4 regions of the Scandinavium sp. UTDF21-P1B genome follow, and region 4 is predicted to be linked to each of the others. Evidence: predicted binding sites of a transcription regulator. Region 4 holds the regulator's gene; each other region holds the start of a gene.
What was found. The regulator CRP, encoded in region 4, controls carbon source genes, mostly activating them, when cyclic AMP is high. The targets are predictions, from matches to a motif close to ATGTGANNNNNNTCACAT.

Region 1: a site for CRP is predicted at 1,539-1,556, ahead of AB1287_RS14345 (CidA/LrgA family protein). Genes of this name have one in related genera too.
Region 2: a site for CRP is predicted at 1,932-1,949, ahead of AB1287_RS09330 (YjcB family protein). Genes of this name have one in related genera too.
Region 3: a site for CRP is predicted at 1,622-1,639, ahead of uxuA (mannonate dehydratase). Genes of this name have one in related genera too.

The regions. Positions count from the first base shown of each region.
Region 1 covers NZ_JBFLVD010000017.1:18,344-21,474, reverse strand. Annotated here, with positions in the region: gene cdd (cytidine deaminase) at 1-271, opposite strand, end outside; gene AB1287_RS14350 (CidB/LrgB family autolysis modulator) at 397-1,092, opposite strand; gene AB1287_RS14345 (CidA/LrgA family protein) at 1,089-1,490, opposite strand; gene dusC (tRNA dihydrouridine(16) synthase DusC) at 1,713-2,660, shown strand; gene AB1287_RS14335 (class I SAM-dependent methyltransferase) at 2,668-3,131, opposite strand, start outside.
Region 2 covers NZ_JBFLVD010000012.1:197,614-200,744, reverse strand. Annotated here, with positions in the region: gene uvrA (excinuclease ABC subunit UvrA) at 1-656, opposite strand, end outside; gene ssb1 (single-stranded DNA-binding protein SSB1) at 903-1,430, shown strand; gene AB1287_RS09330 (YjcB family protein) at 1,527-1,808, opposite strand; gene AB1287_RS09325 (GGDEF domain-containing protein) at 2,423-3,131, shown strand, end outside.
Region 3 covers NZ_JBFLVD010000017.1:46,201-49,331, forward strand. Annotated here, with positions in the region: gene yeiP (elongation factor P-like protein YeiP) at 1-201, shown strand, start outside; gene uxuA (mannonate dehydratase) at 335-1,525, opposite strand; gene AB1287_RS14470 (mannitol dehydrogenase family protein) at 1,733-3,131, shown strand, end outside.
Region 4 covers NZ_JBFLVD010000018.1:297,291-300,421, forward strand. Annotated here, with positions in the region: gene AB1287_RS16500 (YccS/YhfK family putative transporter) at 1-1,066, opposite strand, end outside; gene crp (cAMP-activated global transcriptional regulator CRP) at 1,126-1,758, opposite strand; gene AB1287_RS16510 (OsmC family protein) at 2,065-2,469, shown strand; gene AB1287_RS16515 (phosphoribulokinase) at 2,564-3,131, opposite strand, start outside.

The DNA of each region.
Region 1 (3,131 bases), on a different contig from region 4:
CCATATTGCCGCCAAAATACCAGATGCCGCTCACGCCGCGCGCGATGGCGCCAACGTTAAAGTGCGAAAGGTCGGCCCGGGCACAGGCGGCGGCTAGCGGCAGCAGGGCAAAAGCCAGCGCGTCTTCGTCCAGTCCCGTGGCTGATTTCAGCTCAGAGACTTGCCCGGCGCTCAGCATGGCGGGGAAATGCGCATCAGCCAGCCATGGGGCGAGGGCCGTTTGCAGTTCCTCACTGAGTTGCGGGAAAGCAGAATGAAAACGTGGGTGCATGGCAATGGCCTCATTACAGGTTAAGGGATGACAGTGTACGGACCTGATAACGGCTAATGTGTGACTTAGATCTGACTTTTTATGCAACTAATGAAAATAGAATGAAGTTCGTGTGATGCGTCGCATTACCCAAACAGCGCCAGAATCACCGGGAACAGGAACGGGGCGAGCAGCGAGGTAATGATCCCGCAGATCACCAGCGCCAGTGAACTGAACGCGCCTTCCTGATAGTCGAGCTCCGCACAGCGCGAGGTACCTAAAGCGTGTGAGGCAGTCCCCATTGCCAGACCACGCGCCGCTTTTGTGTCAATTCGCATCAGGTTCAGCAGCGTGTGACCAAGCACCGCGCCAAGAATACCGACGAAAATCACGCACACGGCGCTGATAGCAGGGATACCGCCGATGCTGCCGCTGACGGCCATCGCAATCGGCGTCGTGACTGATTTCGGCATAACGGAAGCAGCAATTTCAGGCGTTGCTCCCATAAGCAGGGCGACCGCGGTGCCTGTGGTCATTGCCACTACGCTGCCGACAAAGCAGATGGTGATAATAGATTTCCAGCGGGCGCGGATCTGGTGCAGCTGCTCATAGAGTGGATAGGCCAGCGCCACCACCGCAGGCTGCAGCAGGTCGTTGAGAATTTTGCTGCCCTTGAAGTAATGATCGTAGGGAATGCCGGTGAGCAGTAAAAACGGAATGATCACCACCATCGCCACCAGCAGCGGGTTCAGCAGCGGCATCTTGAAGCGGGCTGCAAGACGGCGCGCGGCGAAGAATACGATAAGCGTCAACGGCAGGGACCACCAGATGTAGTGCATCATTTTTGCTCACCTTCTTTCTGACCGACCACCTTGCGTTCACCGTGGGCTATGTGTGAACTCCAGCTGACAACCAGCAGCACTACCAGCGTGCTGACCGCACAGGACACCACCACCGGGCCAAACTGCGCCCGCAGCACATCAAAGTACTGCATCACCCCGACGCCAATCGGCACGAACAGCAGCGCCATGTAGCGAATCAATACGTAGCAGCCGGGATTCACCCACTTCGCCGGCAGGATTTGCAGCGCCAACAGGACAAACAGAATCAGCATGCCGATGATGCTGCCGGGAATAGTGATGGGTAACAGTGATGCGATAAAAATACCGGCGTAGAGACAGGCGTAAATCAGCACGAAGGCCCGCAGATATTGCCAGATAATGTTCAGTGTTTTGCTCATGGTTCTCGCCCTTGATGAAACGCATTCATCATACAATTAAACCATGTAATGTGCTACCGATCACATCATGAATTCTGAGCATACAAAATATTCCGCAATGGCACGTCAGACAAACGACCAAAAAGCGTGAGAAATCTATGGCTTTCAGTGTAGTACATGAGGGGCTTCAAACCGGGCGATAACAACGCTACCATAGCGCCTCTTTTTTCTCCGGATACTGATATGCGTGTTCTGCTGGCGCCGATGGAAGGCGTGCTCGATTCACTGGTTCGTGGCCTGCTCACCGGGGTGAATGATTACGATCTTTGCATCACCGAGTTTCTGCGGGTGGTGGATCAGCTGCTGCCGGTAAAATCCTTCCATCGCCTGTGCCCTGAGTTGCTGAATGAGAGTCGGACAGCGTCCGGCACGCTGGTGCGCGTTCAGCTGCTGGGTCAGCATCCGCAGTGGCTTGCTGAAAACGCCGCCCGCGCGGTGGAGCTGGGCTCCTGGGGCGTCGATCTGAACTGCGGCTGTCCGTCGAAGGTGGTGAACGGCAGCGGCGGCGGCGCAACGCTGCTTAAAGATCCGGATTTAATCTATCGCGGCGCGAAGGCCATGCGTGAGGCCGTGCCCGCGCATTTGCCGGTGACGGTGAAAGTGCGCCTTGGCTGGGACAGCAGCGACCGTCAGTTTGAAATCGCCGATGCCGTGCAGCAGGCTGGCGCTACCGAGCTGGTCGTACATGGGCGCACGAAAGAGGATGGCTACAAGGCCGACAGAATCGACTGGCAGGCTATCGGCGAGATCCGCCGTCGGCTGTCGATCCCGGTGATTGCCAACGGCGAAATCTGGGACTGGCAAAGCGCCCAGGACTGTATGGCCGCGACGGGCTGCGATTCAGTGATGATCGGCCGCGGCGCGCTGAATATTCCCAACCTCAGCCGGGTGGTGAAATACAACGAGCCCCGCATGCCGTGGAACGACGTCACCGAACTGCTGCGCAAATACAGCCGTCTTGAAAAGCAGGGCGACACTGGCCTGTATCATGTGGCCCGCATTAAGCAGTGGCTCGGCTACCTGCGTAAAGAGTACGATGAGGCCACCACGTTGTTCACTACCATTCGCACCTTGCAGGATTCTACGTCCATTGCCGATGCCATTGAGCACTATGCACAACGTCAACCCTGAAAGAGCGTTAGCCTGGTTTATACGCGCTTAAGAGAAAGAGCATTGGACGCTCTTTTTCTTCACCGAGCGCCGGGTTGGCAGCGATCTGCGCTGCATCCGGCCCCCACTCATCAAGCTGCTCAATCACAAACCCGGCGGCAATCAGCGCATTAATCCACGTCGCGAGCTTGCGATGCTGCTTTTTCACGCCGTCGGCAAACCAGTTGCTGAGGCGCTCGCCCTCCTGCTGGTAATTCGCCACCGGCCAGATTTTCTGCCCGTCCTGCTCGAGGAACCAGCCTTGCTTCATCGCGGCGGTGAAAATCGGGTGCTCTGCGGAGAACACCAGCTTGCCGCCTGGCTTCAGCGCCTGAAACAGCACGGAAAACAGGCCGTCGATGTTTTGCAGGTAGTGCAGCGCCAGCGAGCTGTAGGCCAGATCAAGACTTTCAGATTTGAGCGTGAGCGTTTCCAGATCGGCCTGTTGATACG
Region 2 (3,131 bases), on a different contig from region 4:
TCTGCAAGGCGCTGCGTGAGGTCTTCGCGTACCTTAAAGCGGTCAATCACCACTTCGATGGTGTGCTTCTTTTGCAATTCAAGCTTCGGCGGATCGGAAAGGTCGCAGACTTCGCCGTCGATACGGGCGCGGATGTAGCCCTGGCTTGCCAGGTTTTCCAGCGTTTTGGTGTGCTCGCCCTTACGCTCTTTGATGACTGGCGCCAGCAGCATCAGGCGTTTGCCTTCTGGCTGCGACAGAACGTTATCCACCATCTGGCTGACGGTTTGCGCCGCCAGCGGCACGTCGTGATCGGGACAGCGCGGTTCGCCCACGCGAGCATAAAGCAGGCGCAGGTAATCGTGAATTTCAGTAATGGTCCCCACGGTGGAACGCGGGTTGTGCGACGTGGACTTCTGCTCAATAGAAATGGCCGGAGACAGACCTTCAATATGGTCCACATCAGGCTTTTCCATCAGTGACAGGAACTGACGTGCATAAGCAGAGAGTGATTCAACGTAGCGCCGCTGCCCTTCGGCATACAGCGTATCAAACGCCAGCGAAGATTTACCTGAGCCCGAAAGCCCGGTCACGACGATCAGTTTGTCGCGAGGGATGACGAGGTTGATGTTTTTGAGATTATGGGTGCGGGCGCCCCGAACTTCGATCTTATCCATTCACCTTTCCCGGTAGAGACTCGGAATGCGGGTTTGTCAGAAGGACAAACGGCAGAAACGGCTAATTATGACACAGTTTGACCTGTTTGAATATACAGTATTGGAATGCGCGCTCTGATTCTCTGTGCAATAATGTCGAGTCCGCATGAGATATCTGAAGCTGCTACGCAACTATGCAAATTGCCGCATGGAAATGGTACACTCGCGCGTTTACACTATTAAGAAACGTATTCAGGAGACACGATCATGGCCAGCAGAGGCGTCAACAAGGTGATTCTCGTCGGTAATCTGGGCCAGGACCCGGAAGTACGCTACATGCCGAGTGGTGGCGCAGTTGCCAACATTACGCTGGCTACTTCCGAATCCTGGCGTGATAAAGCGACCGGCGAAATGAAAGAGCAGACTGAATGGCACCGCGTTGTGCTGTTCGGCAAACTGGCGGAAGTGGCCGGTGAATATCTGCGTAAAGGGTCTCAGGTCTATATCGAAGGCCAGCTGCGTACCCGTAAATGGACCGATCAGTCCGGCGCTGAAAAATACACCACGGAAGTTGTGGTTAACGTAGGCGGCACCATGCAGATGCTCGGTGGCCGTCAGGGCGGCGGCGCACCGGCAGGTGGCGGTCAGCAGCAGGGCGGCGGCTGGGGTCAGCCACAGCAGCCTCAGGGCGGAAACCAGTTCAGCGGTGGTGCACAGTCTCGCCCGCAGCAGCCTGCAGCCCCGGCACCGTCTAACGAACCGCCAATGGATTTCGACGACGATATCCCGTTCTGATTATGTCCCGTATTGTCTGACGGACAAATCACATAAAAAAAGCGCTTTCCTTTGGGAAGCGCTTTTTTGTTGGCTTGTACTGCCTGAAGCAGGTTTTTAGCTCACCATCACCGGCCATTCTGGCGGAGTCTGGCTCATTACCTCTATCATCACATCTTTAATGTTGTTCCAGACAAGCGTCATGTCGACAAGAGTGATGCCCAGCAGGCCGGTGGCAAACCAGCAGGCGGCGGCGATGCCAAAAGCGCTGCAAACAACCGCCAGCCCGGCATAGTCGGATTTACGGAACTGAATTTTCAACGTGCTGGCAAGGAACATCAGTACGGCGCTCACGAGCGGCCAGCGCAGGAGAACCATGCCGGTGGTAACAGAAACCATGAAACATACCCTCAAAGAACGAAGCCAGGGATAGCACGACGTGGCTCATCAGGTGTATCACACTCTGGCTATCGGCAGGCATTGATCAACACAATGAAACGATGTTTTACGTTTCATAAGATAATGTGAACTATATCACGTTTGTTCTTTTATTCGCCACTGGTATGGTAAAAAAATTCTGTGGCACCGACCGAAATGTTCTCTGACTTATTGCTATTGAGAATATATTCTTTGCCCGTTTTGAAAGGGGTTAACTGAGATATCAGTGAGATAGCAAACTGTCACGAAAGTTAAGTGGTTGTACAATATTTACATCGGGAAATAGTTGGCTTATGCTTTCTGGACAATATATTTTACTTGCGATCAATCAATCAGCTATTGATTTTATTGGCTATTTTAATATTTTGTAATTCTTTTAAGACAACACACTGTTTTTTTGTTCTCTCTGGCTTACAGATTTATGATTAACCTGTGCTTAATCATGCAAATCAGTATCTGATTTATTCATTGCAGGTTTTGCCCCTAACAAACCTGTGATTGAAGCCATGAAAAAAGAGAAACTACACGCAGCAATTAACGATGCAGAACTTTGCCTGCGCCGGCTGGCCAGAGTTATGCCTGGACTCTCAGCACATCGCTCACTTGCCGATGTGTTGCTGCTTATCCATGATGTCTTTGGCGCACGCCTCTCCTGGATCATGCTGGAGTCAGAGGATTTACGCCATCTGGAAGTGCAGGGCGAACGGCTGACGAGCGACAGCGCTGAACGCCTTCTGGCGGCGCTGCGAAAGCATCAGACGCCGTGGCGCGTAAAATGCTGGCACCGTGACGTCGGCAAGCTGCTTTATTCCGAAGGCAATCCTTTAGCGCAGGAATTAAAATGCGGCGTGCTCTGCCGAATATTTCCGATGCAGGACGATGCCCGCGCTTATCTTTTTCTGGCCTTCGACCAGCCTTTGTTAGCGCCCGCCGTTTTGCGCAGCGTGGCGCAGATCATTGCTGAGAAACTCCATGATTCGATGACGGAAATTATTTCCCGCCAGCGTACCGCCGTCGAATTAAAAAATATTCTTAACCAGTACCGCATGCTTTTTGATAAAGCGCCGGTATTAATGAATTCGTTTGATAAACATAATCGCTGCACGTTGTGGAACGGCGAGTGTGAACGGGTATTTGGCTGGACGCTGGAGGAATTAAATGACCAGCCCGATCCGCTGGCGCTGTTTTACCCTGATCCGGATGTGCGACGACGAGTGAGGGATTCCGTCAATTGTTCTCCCACGCTTGAGATGCACGAATGGTATCCGCACCGCCGTGATGGGG
Region 3 (3,131 bases), on a different contig from region 4:
CTGGCGCTAGAGCTGCCGCAGACCGTCGATCTGGAAATCGTTGAAACCGCTCCTGGCATTAAAGGAGCTTCAGCGAGCGCCCGCAACAAACCTGCGACGCTGACCACCGGCCTGGTTGTTCAGGTGCCGGAATACCTCAGCGCGGGTGAGAAAATTCGCATCCATATCGAAGAAAAACGTTATATGGGTCGCGCTGACTGATTTCAGCCAGAACGCAAAAAGGGCAACTCATTTGAGTTGCCTTTTTTATTGACTGATAACGCTGTGCTTAACAGGTATACGGCTTATTTGCTGTAGGCTGGATAAGGCGTCAGCCGCCATCCGACGCACTCTGTTACAGCAGGTCTGGATACTTTGTCATCTTCAGCGCCAGCTCAACGCCACGCACTTCCGCCATCCCTTTCAGACGACCAATCGCCGAGTAGCCCGGGTTGGTTTTCTTCTTCAGATCGTCAAGCATCTGATGACCGTGGTCCGGGCGGAACGGAATGGAACGCAGGTCGCCCGCTTTCTTACGGCGAGACTCTTCGGCCAGAATCGCATCCACAACCGCCACCATATTCACGTCACCGTACAAGTGTGAACCTTCGTGGAAGGTTTTTGGATTCGCTTCACGGCAGGTCGCACGCAGGTGGGTGAAGTGAATACGGTCGCCGAAGGTTTCAATCATTTTTACCAGGTCGTTATCAGCGCGTACGCCGTAAGAGCCAGTACACATGGTAAAACCATTGTAGATGCTGTCGACCGTCTCTTTCAGCCACTGCATGTCTTCAATGGTGGAAACAATGCGCGGCAGGCCGAGGATTGGACGCGGCGGATCGTCAGGATGAACCGCCAGGCGCACGCCCGCTTCTTCAGCAACCGGCACGATAGCACGCAGGAAAACGGCCATATTTTCACGTAGCGTCTCTTTGCTGATGTGATCGTACTCCGCCAGACGCTGGCGGAACTGGTCCAGGGTATAGCCTTCTTCAGCACCCGGCAGGCCAGCAATGATGTTGCGGGTCAGTTTTTCTATCTCTGCCGCACTCATTGCGTGGAAGTATTCTTTGGCCTGCTGCTGCTCTTCGGCGCTGTAATCAGCTTCTGCGCCCGGGCGCTTGAGAATGTGAATTTCAAAGGCGGCAAAGGCAATCTGGTCAAAGCGCAGCGCTTTTGAACCGTCCGGCAGCTGGTATTCCAGATCGGTACGCGTCCAGTCAAGAATCGGCATGAAGTTGTAGCAGACGGTATCAATGCCGCAGGCCGCCAGGTTGCGGATGCTCTGCTGGTAGTTGGCAATCCAGGTTTTGTACTCGCCGGACTGGGTTTTAATCTCTTCGTGAACCGGGATACTTTCGACCACGGACCAGGTCAACCCTTTTTCAGCGAGCAGCGCCTGACGTGCTTTGATTTCATCGACCGGCCAGACCTGACCGTTCGGAATATGGTGCAGCGCGGTCACCACGCCGGTCGCGCCGGCCTGGCGCACATCATCAAGAGAAACCGGATCATTCGGTCCATACCAACGCCAGGTTTGTTCCATTGTCTCACCCTCTTAAGTTGTTATACCAATATTTATCCTTCAGATGACGACTACCATACATGCTTCTGCCTGAGGGTCAATTTCCGCGCTGGCATTGATTGATCCAGCTCACATTCCCCGGATAAATACGGCACACCAATTCAATTTGTTGTCATATAACTTTACACTGCTCATTGTTAATTAATGGTTAATCAGGTGTTTTACATAATGACGACGATCGCCACAGCCACGCTCCCCGACAACGTGCAGCAACCCCGTTATAACCGACAGCAGCTGCGCTCGCGAATTATCCACTTTGGTTTTGGGGCGTTCCACCGTGCCCACCAGGCTCTGCTGACTGACCGGGTGCTGAACGCCAAAGGCGGCGACTGGGGGCTGTGCGAAATCAGCCTGTTCAGCGGCGACGTGCTGATGAGCCAGCTGCGCGCGCAGGATCATCTTTATACCGTGCTGGAGAAAGGTGCCAACGGCAACCAGCCGATCATCATCGGTGCCGTGCATGAATGCCTGAATGCAAAGCTGGATACTCTTGCAGCGATCGTTGAGAAATTCTGCGAGCCGCAGGTGGCGATTGTTTCTCTGACCATTACCGAAAAAGGGTATTGCATCGATCCGGCCACCGGTCGTCTTGACGTCACGCAGCCGCGGATCGTTCACGATCTGGAAAATCCTGCTGAACCACATTCTGCACCGGGCATTCTTGTCGAAGCGCTGCACCGCCGCCGTGAGCGTGGCCTGCCACCGTTTACCGTACTTTCCTGCGACAACATTCCCGACAACGGGTACGTCGTAAAAAACGCGGTGCTGGGGATGGCCAACAAGCGCTCTCCGGAGCTGGCCCAGTGGATCGCAGACAACGTCAGCTTCCCCGGCACCATGGTCGATCGTATCGTTCCCGCGGCAACCGAAGAATCTCTGGCCGAGATTGCCACCGCCGTTGGCGTCAACGACCCTTGCGCCATCAGCTGCGAGCCCTTTATCCAGTGGGTTGTCGAAGACAACTTTGTCGCGGGCCGTCCGGAATGGGAACTTGCTGGCGTCCAGTTGGTTGAAGACGTACTGCCGTGGGAGCAAATGAAGCTGCGAATGCTGAACGGCAGCCACTCATTCCTTGCATATCTGGGCTATTTAGCCGGATACGAGCACATCAGTGACTGCATGCAGGATGAGGATTTCCGCCAGGCAGCGCGGCAGTTAATGATGCAGGAGCAGGCTCCAACGCTGCGTATCCAGGGCGTTGACTTGCAGGCTTATGCCGATAGCCTCATCACGCGGTTCACTAACCCGGCGTTAAAACACCGCACCTGGCAAATCGCAATGGACGGTAGCCAGAAGCTCCCGCAGCGCTTGCTGGAAGGGATTCGGGTTCACCTTGAGCGTGGAAGCGACTGGTCGCTGCTTGCACTCGGCGTTGCCGGTTGGATGCGCTATGTCAGCGGCACTGACGAGCACGGCAACGCGATTGACGTGCGCGATCCGCTGGCGGAAAAAATACAGACTATCGTGTCGACAAGCAGCGAAGCCGATCGGGTCACTGCCCTGCTCTCTCTTAGCGAAATTTTCGGTACTGATTTAGTGAAGAACGCGGCTTTTGTGGAAAACGTGC
Region 4 (3,131 bases):
AACTTTTCAGCGCGGCAAACAGCGGCAGGCGTCGCTCGTTATCAGCCATCAGGTTGCGTGGGTAGAGCGGTCTTTGCATGCGTAGTACCCGCGCAATGCGGCCAAAGTGCCAGACGCAAAACTGCCCGACGGGATTATCCGGATGCTGGCGGGCGATCTTTTCCAGCGCGCCGATCTGCTTATCCATGCTAAAGCGTAGCGGAAAGCGGTGATACAGAATGTCATCGGCCATCACCCGCAGACGTGCGGCGATGGTTTGTGCGTTCCAGCGGATCACCGCTTCGGCGTGGCTACGCTCGACCAGCTTTTGCACCTCGGCGGGCTGATGCAGGCTGACGGAGATGTGCTCCTGTAAATCGAGCCCCATCTGAAAGGCGCGCAGCAGGCGTTTATAATCGTGGTTTTTGTTAGCGGCGAGCATATGCAGCTGCTGATAGCACTGGGTAATGAGATCAACGGCCTTTTGCTGGCGAGTCAGCAGCGGTGGCAACGCTTTTTCCGGATCGGTGTGCTGGGTCAGCAGGCTGTATTTGGCTTCGCAGTAATCGGCCAGCTGGCGGTAAAGCAGGCTCAGGGACTCGCGCAGGGGCTGTTCGCGCCACATCCAGAACCAGAACCAGTTAAACAGCCCGTACCACAGCGTGCCCAGCGCGTAGATAAGCAGCGGCTGCCAGACAGGCATGTTACCCGCGAGGCTCAACGTAAAAATCGAGGCGATCAGCGATGCGGGCAGCAGACGCGCATGCAGCGAACTGATTTCGGCGGTAACGCCCAGGGTCATTGCCAGGACGGTCAGAATTAAGGGCAGCGGCACGGTGTGTGCCAGCAGCAGCTGTACCGCCAGGCTGCATCCGGCAAACAGCGAACCACCAACAATCAGGCGTTTAAAGAAGCGCTTGTGGGGCGTGTCGAGACCGGCAATGTTGCAGCAGGCCGGGACTAAGGAGAACAGCAGACCGTACTTGAGATACCCCAGCACCAGGCCGATAGCCACAGGGGTGCATAACACCAGGGTTTGCCGCAGTGCGTAGTTAATTTCCGGGTGATAAATTAGCCTGCGCCACATAGCAATAGCAGTAGAGACAAAAACGGCGTACTGCAGGAGCAATACGCCGTCAAGCGAACTTAGCGGGTGCCGTAAACGACGATGGTTTTGCCGTGCGCGGAGATCAGGTTCTGATCTTCCAGCATTTTCAGGATACGGCCAACGGTTTCACGGGAGCAGCCCACGATCTGACCGATTTCCTGACGGGTGATTTTGATTTGCATACCGTCCGGGTGGGTCATGGCATCGGGCTGTTTTGCCAGGTTCAACAGCGTCTGCGCGATACGACCGGTAACGTCGAGGAAGGCAAGGTTACCTACTTTTTCAGAAGTGACCTGCAGGCGACGTGCCATCTGAGAAGAGAGGCGCATCAGAATATCCGGATTCACCTGGATAAGCTGACGGAATTTTTTATAGGAAATTTCAGCCACTTCACAGGCGGTTTTCGCCCGGACCCATGCACTACGCTCCTGGCCTTCTTCGAACAGGCCAAGCTCACCGATGAAATCGCCCTGGTTGAGGTAAGAGAGAATCATCTCTTTGCCTTCTTCGTCCTTGATGAGTACTGCCACAGAGCCTTTCACGATGTAGTACAGCGTTTCTGCTTTTTCACCCTGGTGAATCAGCGTGCTCTTGGAGGGGTACTTATGAATATGGCAATGAGACAAGAACCATTCAAGGGTAGGGTCTGTTTGCGGTTTGCCAAGCACCATGCGCGGTTATCCTCTGTTATAAGCTGACTCCAGCGGCAGACACGACACTGCCACTGGCTTTGCATTCATATCCTTCCCTGTACCTGGGAAGTCGGCTGTCGGATTTGACTGCAGCCTGTTGTCTGATGTCCTCTGCATACATGCATTACTTCAATGTATTACTGTAGCATCCCGACTGTTTTAGCATAGCTTTTGCCGCGTGTCTCCTGGTGTCTCGCTTCAGCATGACGCACGTCGCCTTCCGTTGCGAGATTTGTTATGTGCGCGTAATCTGTCAGGAAAATTGCAACTCTGGAGTTAACAATTATGCAAGCGCGTGTGAAATGGGTTGAAGGCTTAACCTTCCTCGGTGAGTCAGCTTCTGGCCACCAGATCCTGATGGACGGCAACTCCGGGGATAAAGCGCCAAGCCCGATGGAAATGGTGCTGATGGCAGCAGGGGGGTGCAGTGCGATAGACGTTGTTTCCATCCTGCAAAAGGGCCGTCATGACGTGACGGACTGTGAAGTGAAGCTCACTTCAGAGCGTCGCGAGGAAGCGCCGCGCCTGTTTACCCACATCAACCTGCACTTCATCGTGACCGGTAAAGATCTGAAAGAAGCTGCGGTATCGCGTGCGGTGGATCTGTCTGCGGAAAAATACTGCTCTGTGGCGCTGATGCTGGAGAAAGCGGCGAAAATCACCCACTCGTTTGAAGTGGTGGAAGGGTAATGCCCTCTACGGCCTGATGCCCTCACCCCGATCCTCTCCCCGTGGGAGAGGGAGCAAACATTAAAAACCTTCTCTTCAGAGAAGGTTTTGCAATTTATATCGCCCGACCTTCTATTAACCGCTCGACCAGCGGCGTCATAATCAGCTCCATCGCCAGCCCCATCTTCCCGCCCGGCACCACCAATGTATTCATGTGAGAAATGAATGAGCCCTGCAGCATCGCCAGCAGCCAGGGGAAATCAATGTCGCCCAGGTTCTGGAAATGGATCACCACAAAGCTTTCATCCAGCGACGGGATGCTTTTGGCGGCAAACGGGTTTGAGGTATCTACTGTCGGTACGCGCTGGAAGTTGATATGCGTGCGGGAAAACTGTGGGGTAATGAAGTTGATGTAGTCTTCCATGGAGCGGACGACGGAATCCATTACCGCTTCACGCGAATGCCCGCGCTCGCTCATATCGCGGGTAAGTTTCTGGATCCACTCGAGGTTCACAATAGGCACGACGCCGACCAGCAAATCGACGTGTTTCGCCACATCATGTTGAGGCGTCACCACGCCGCCGTGCAGCCCTTCATAAAACAGCACGTCGGTGGGTTCTGGAAGCGGCTGCCACGGCGTAAAGGTGCCCGGTACCTGATTCCACGGTACGGCTTCGTCATAG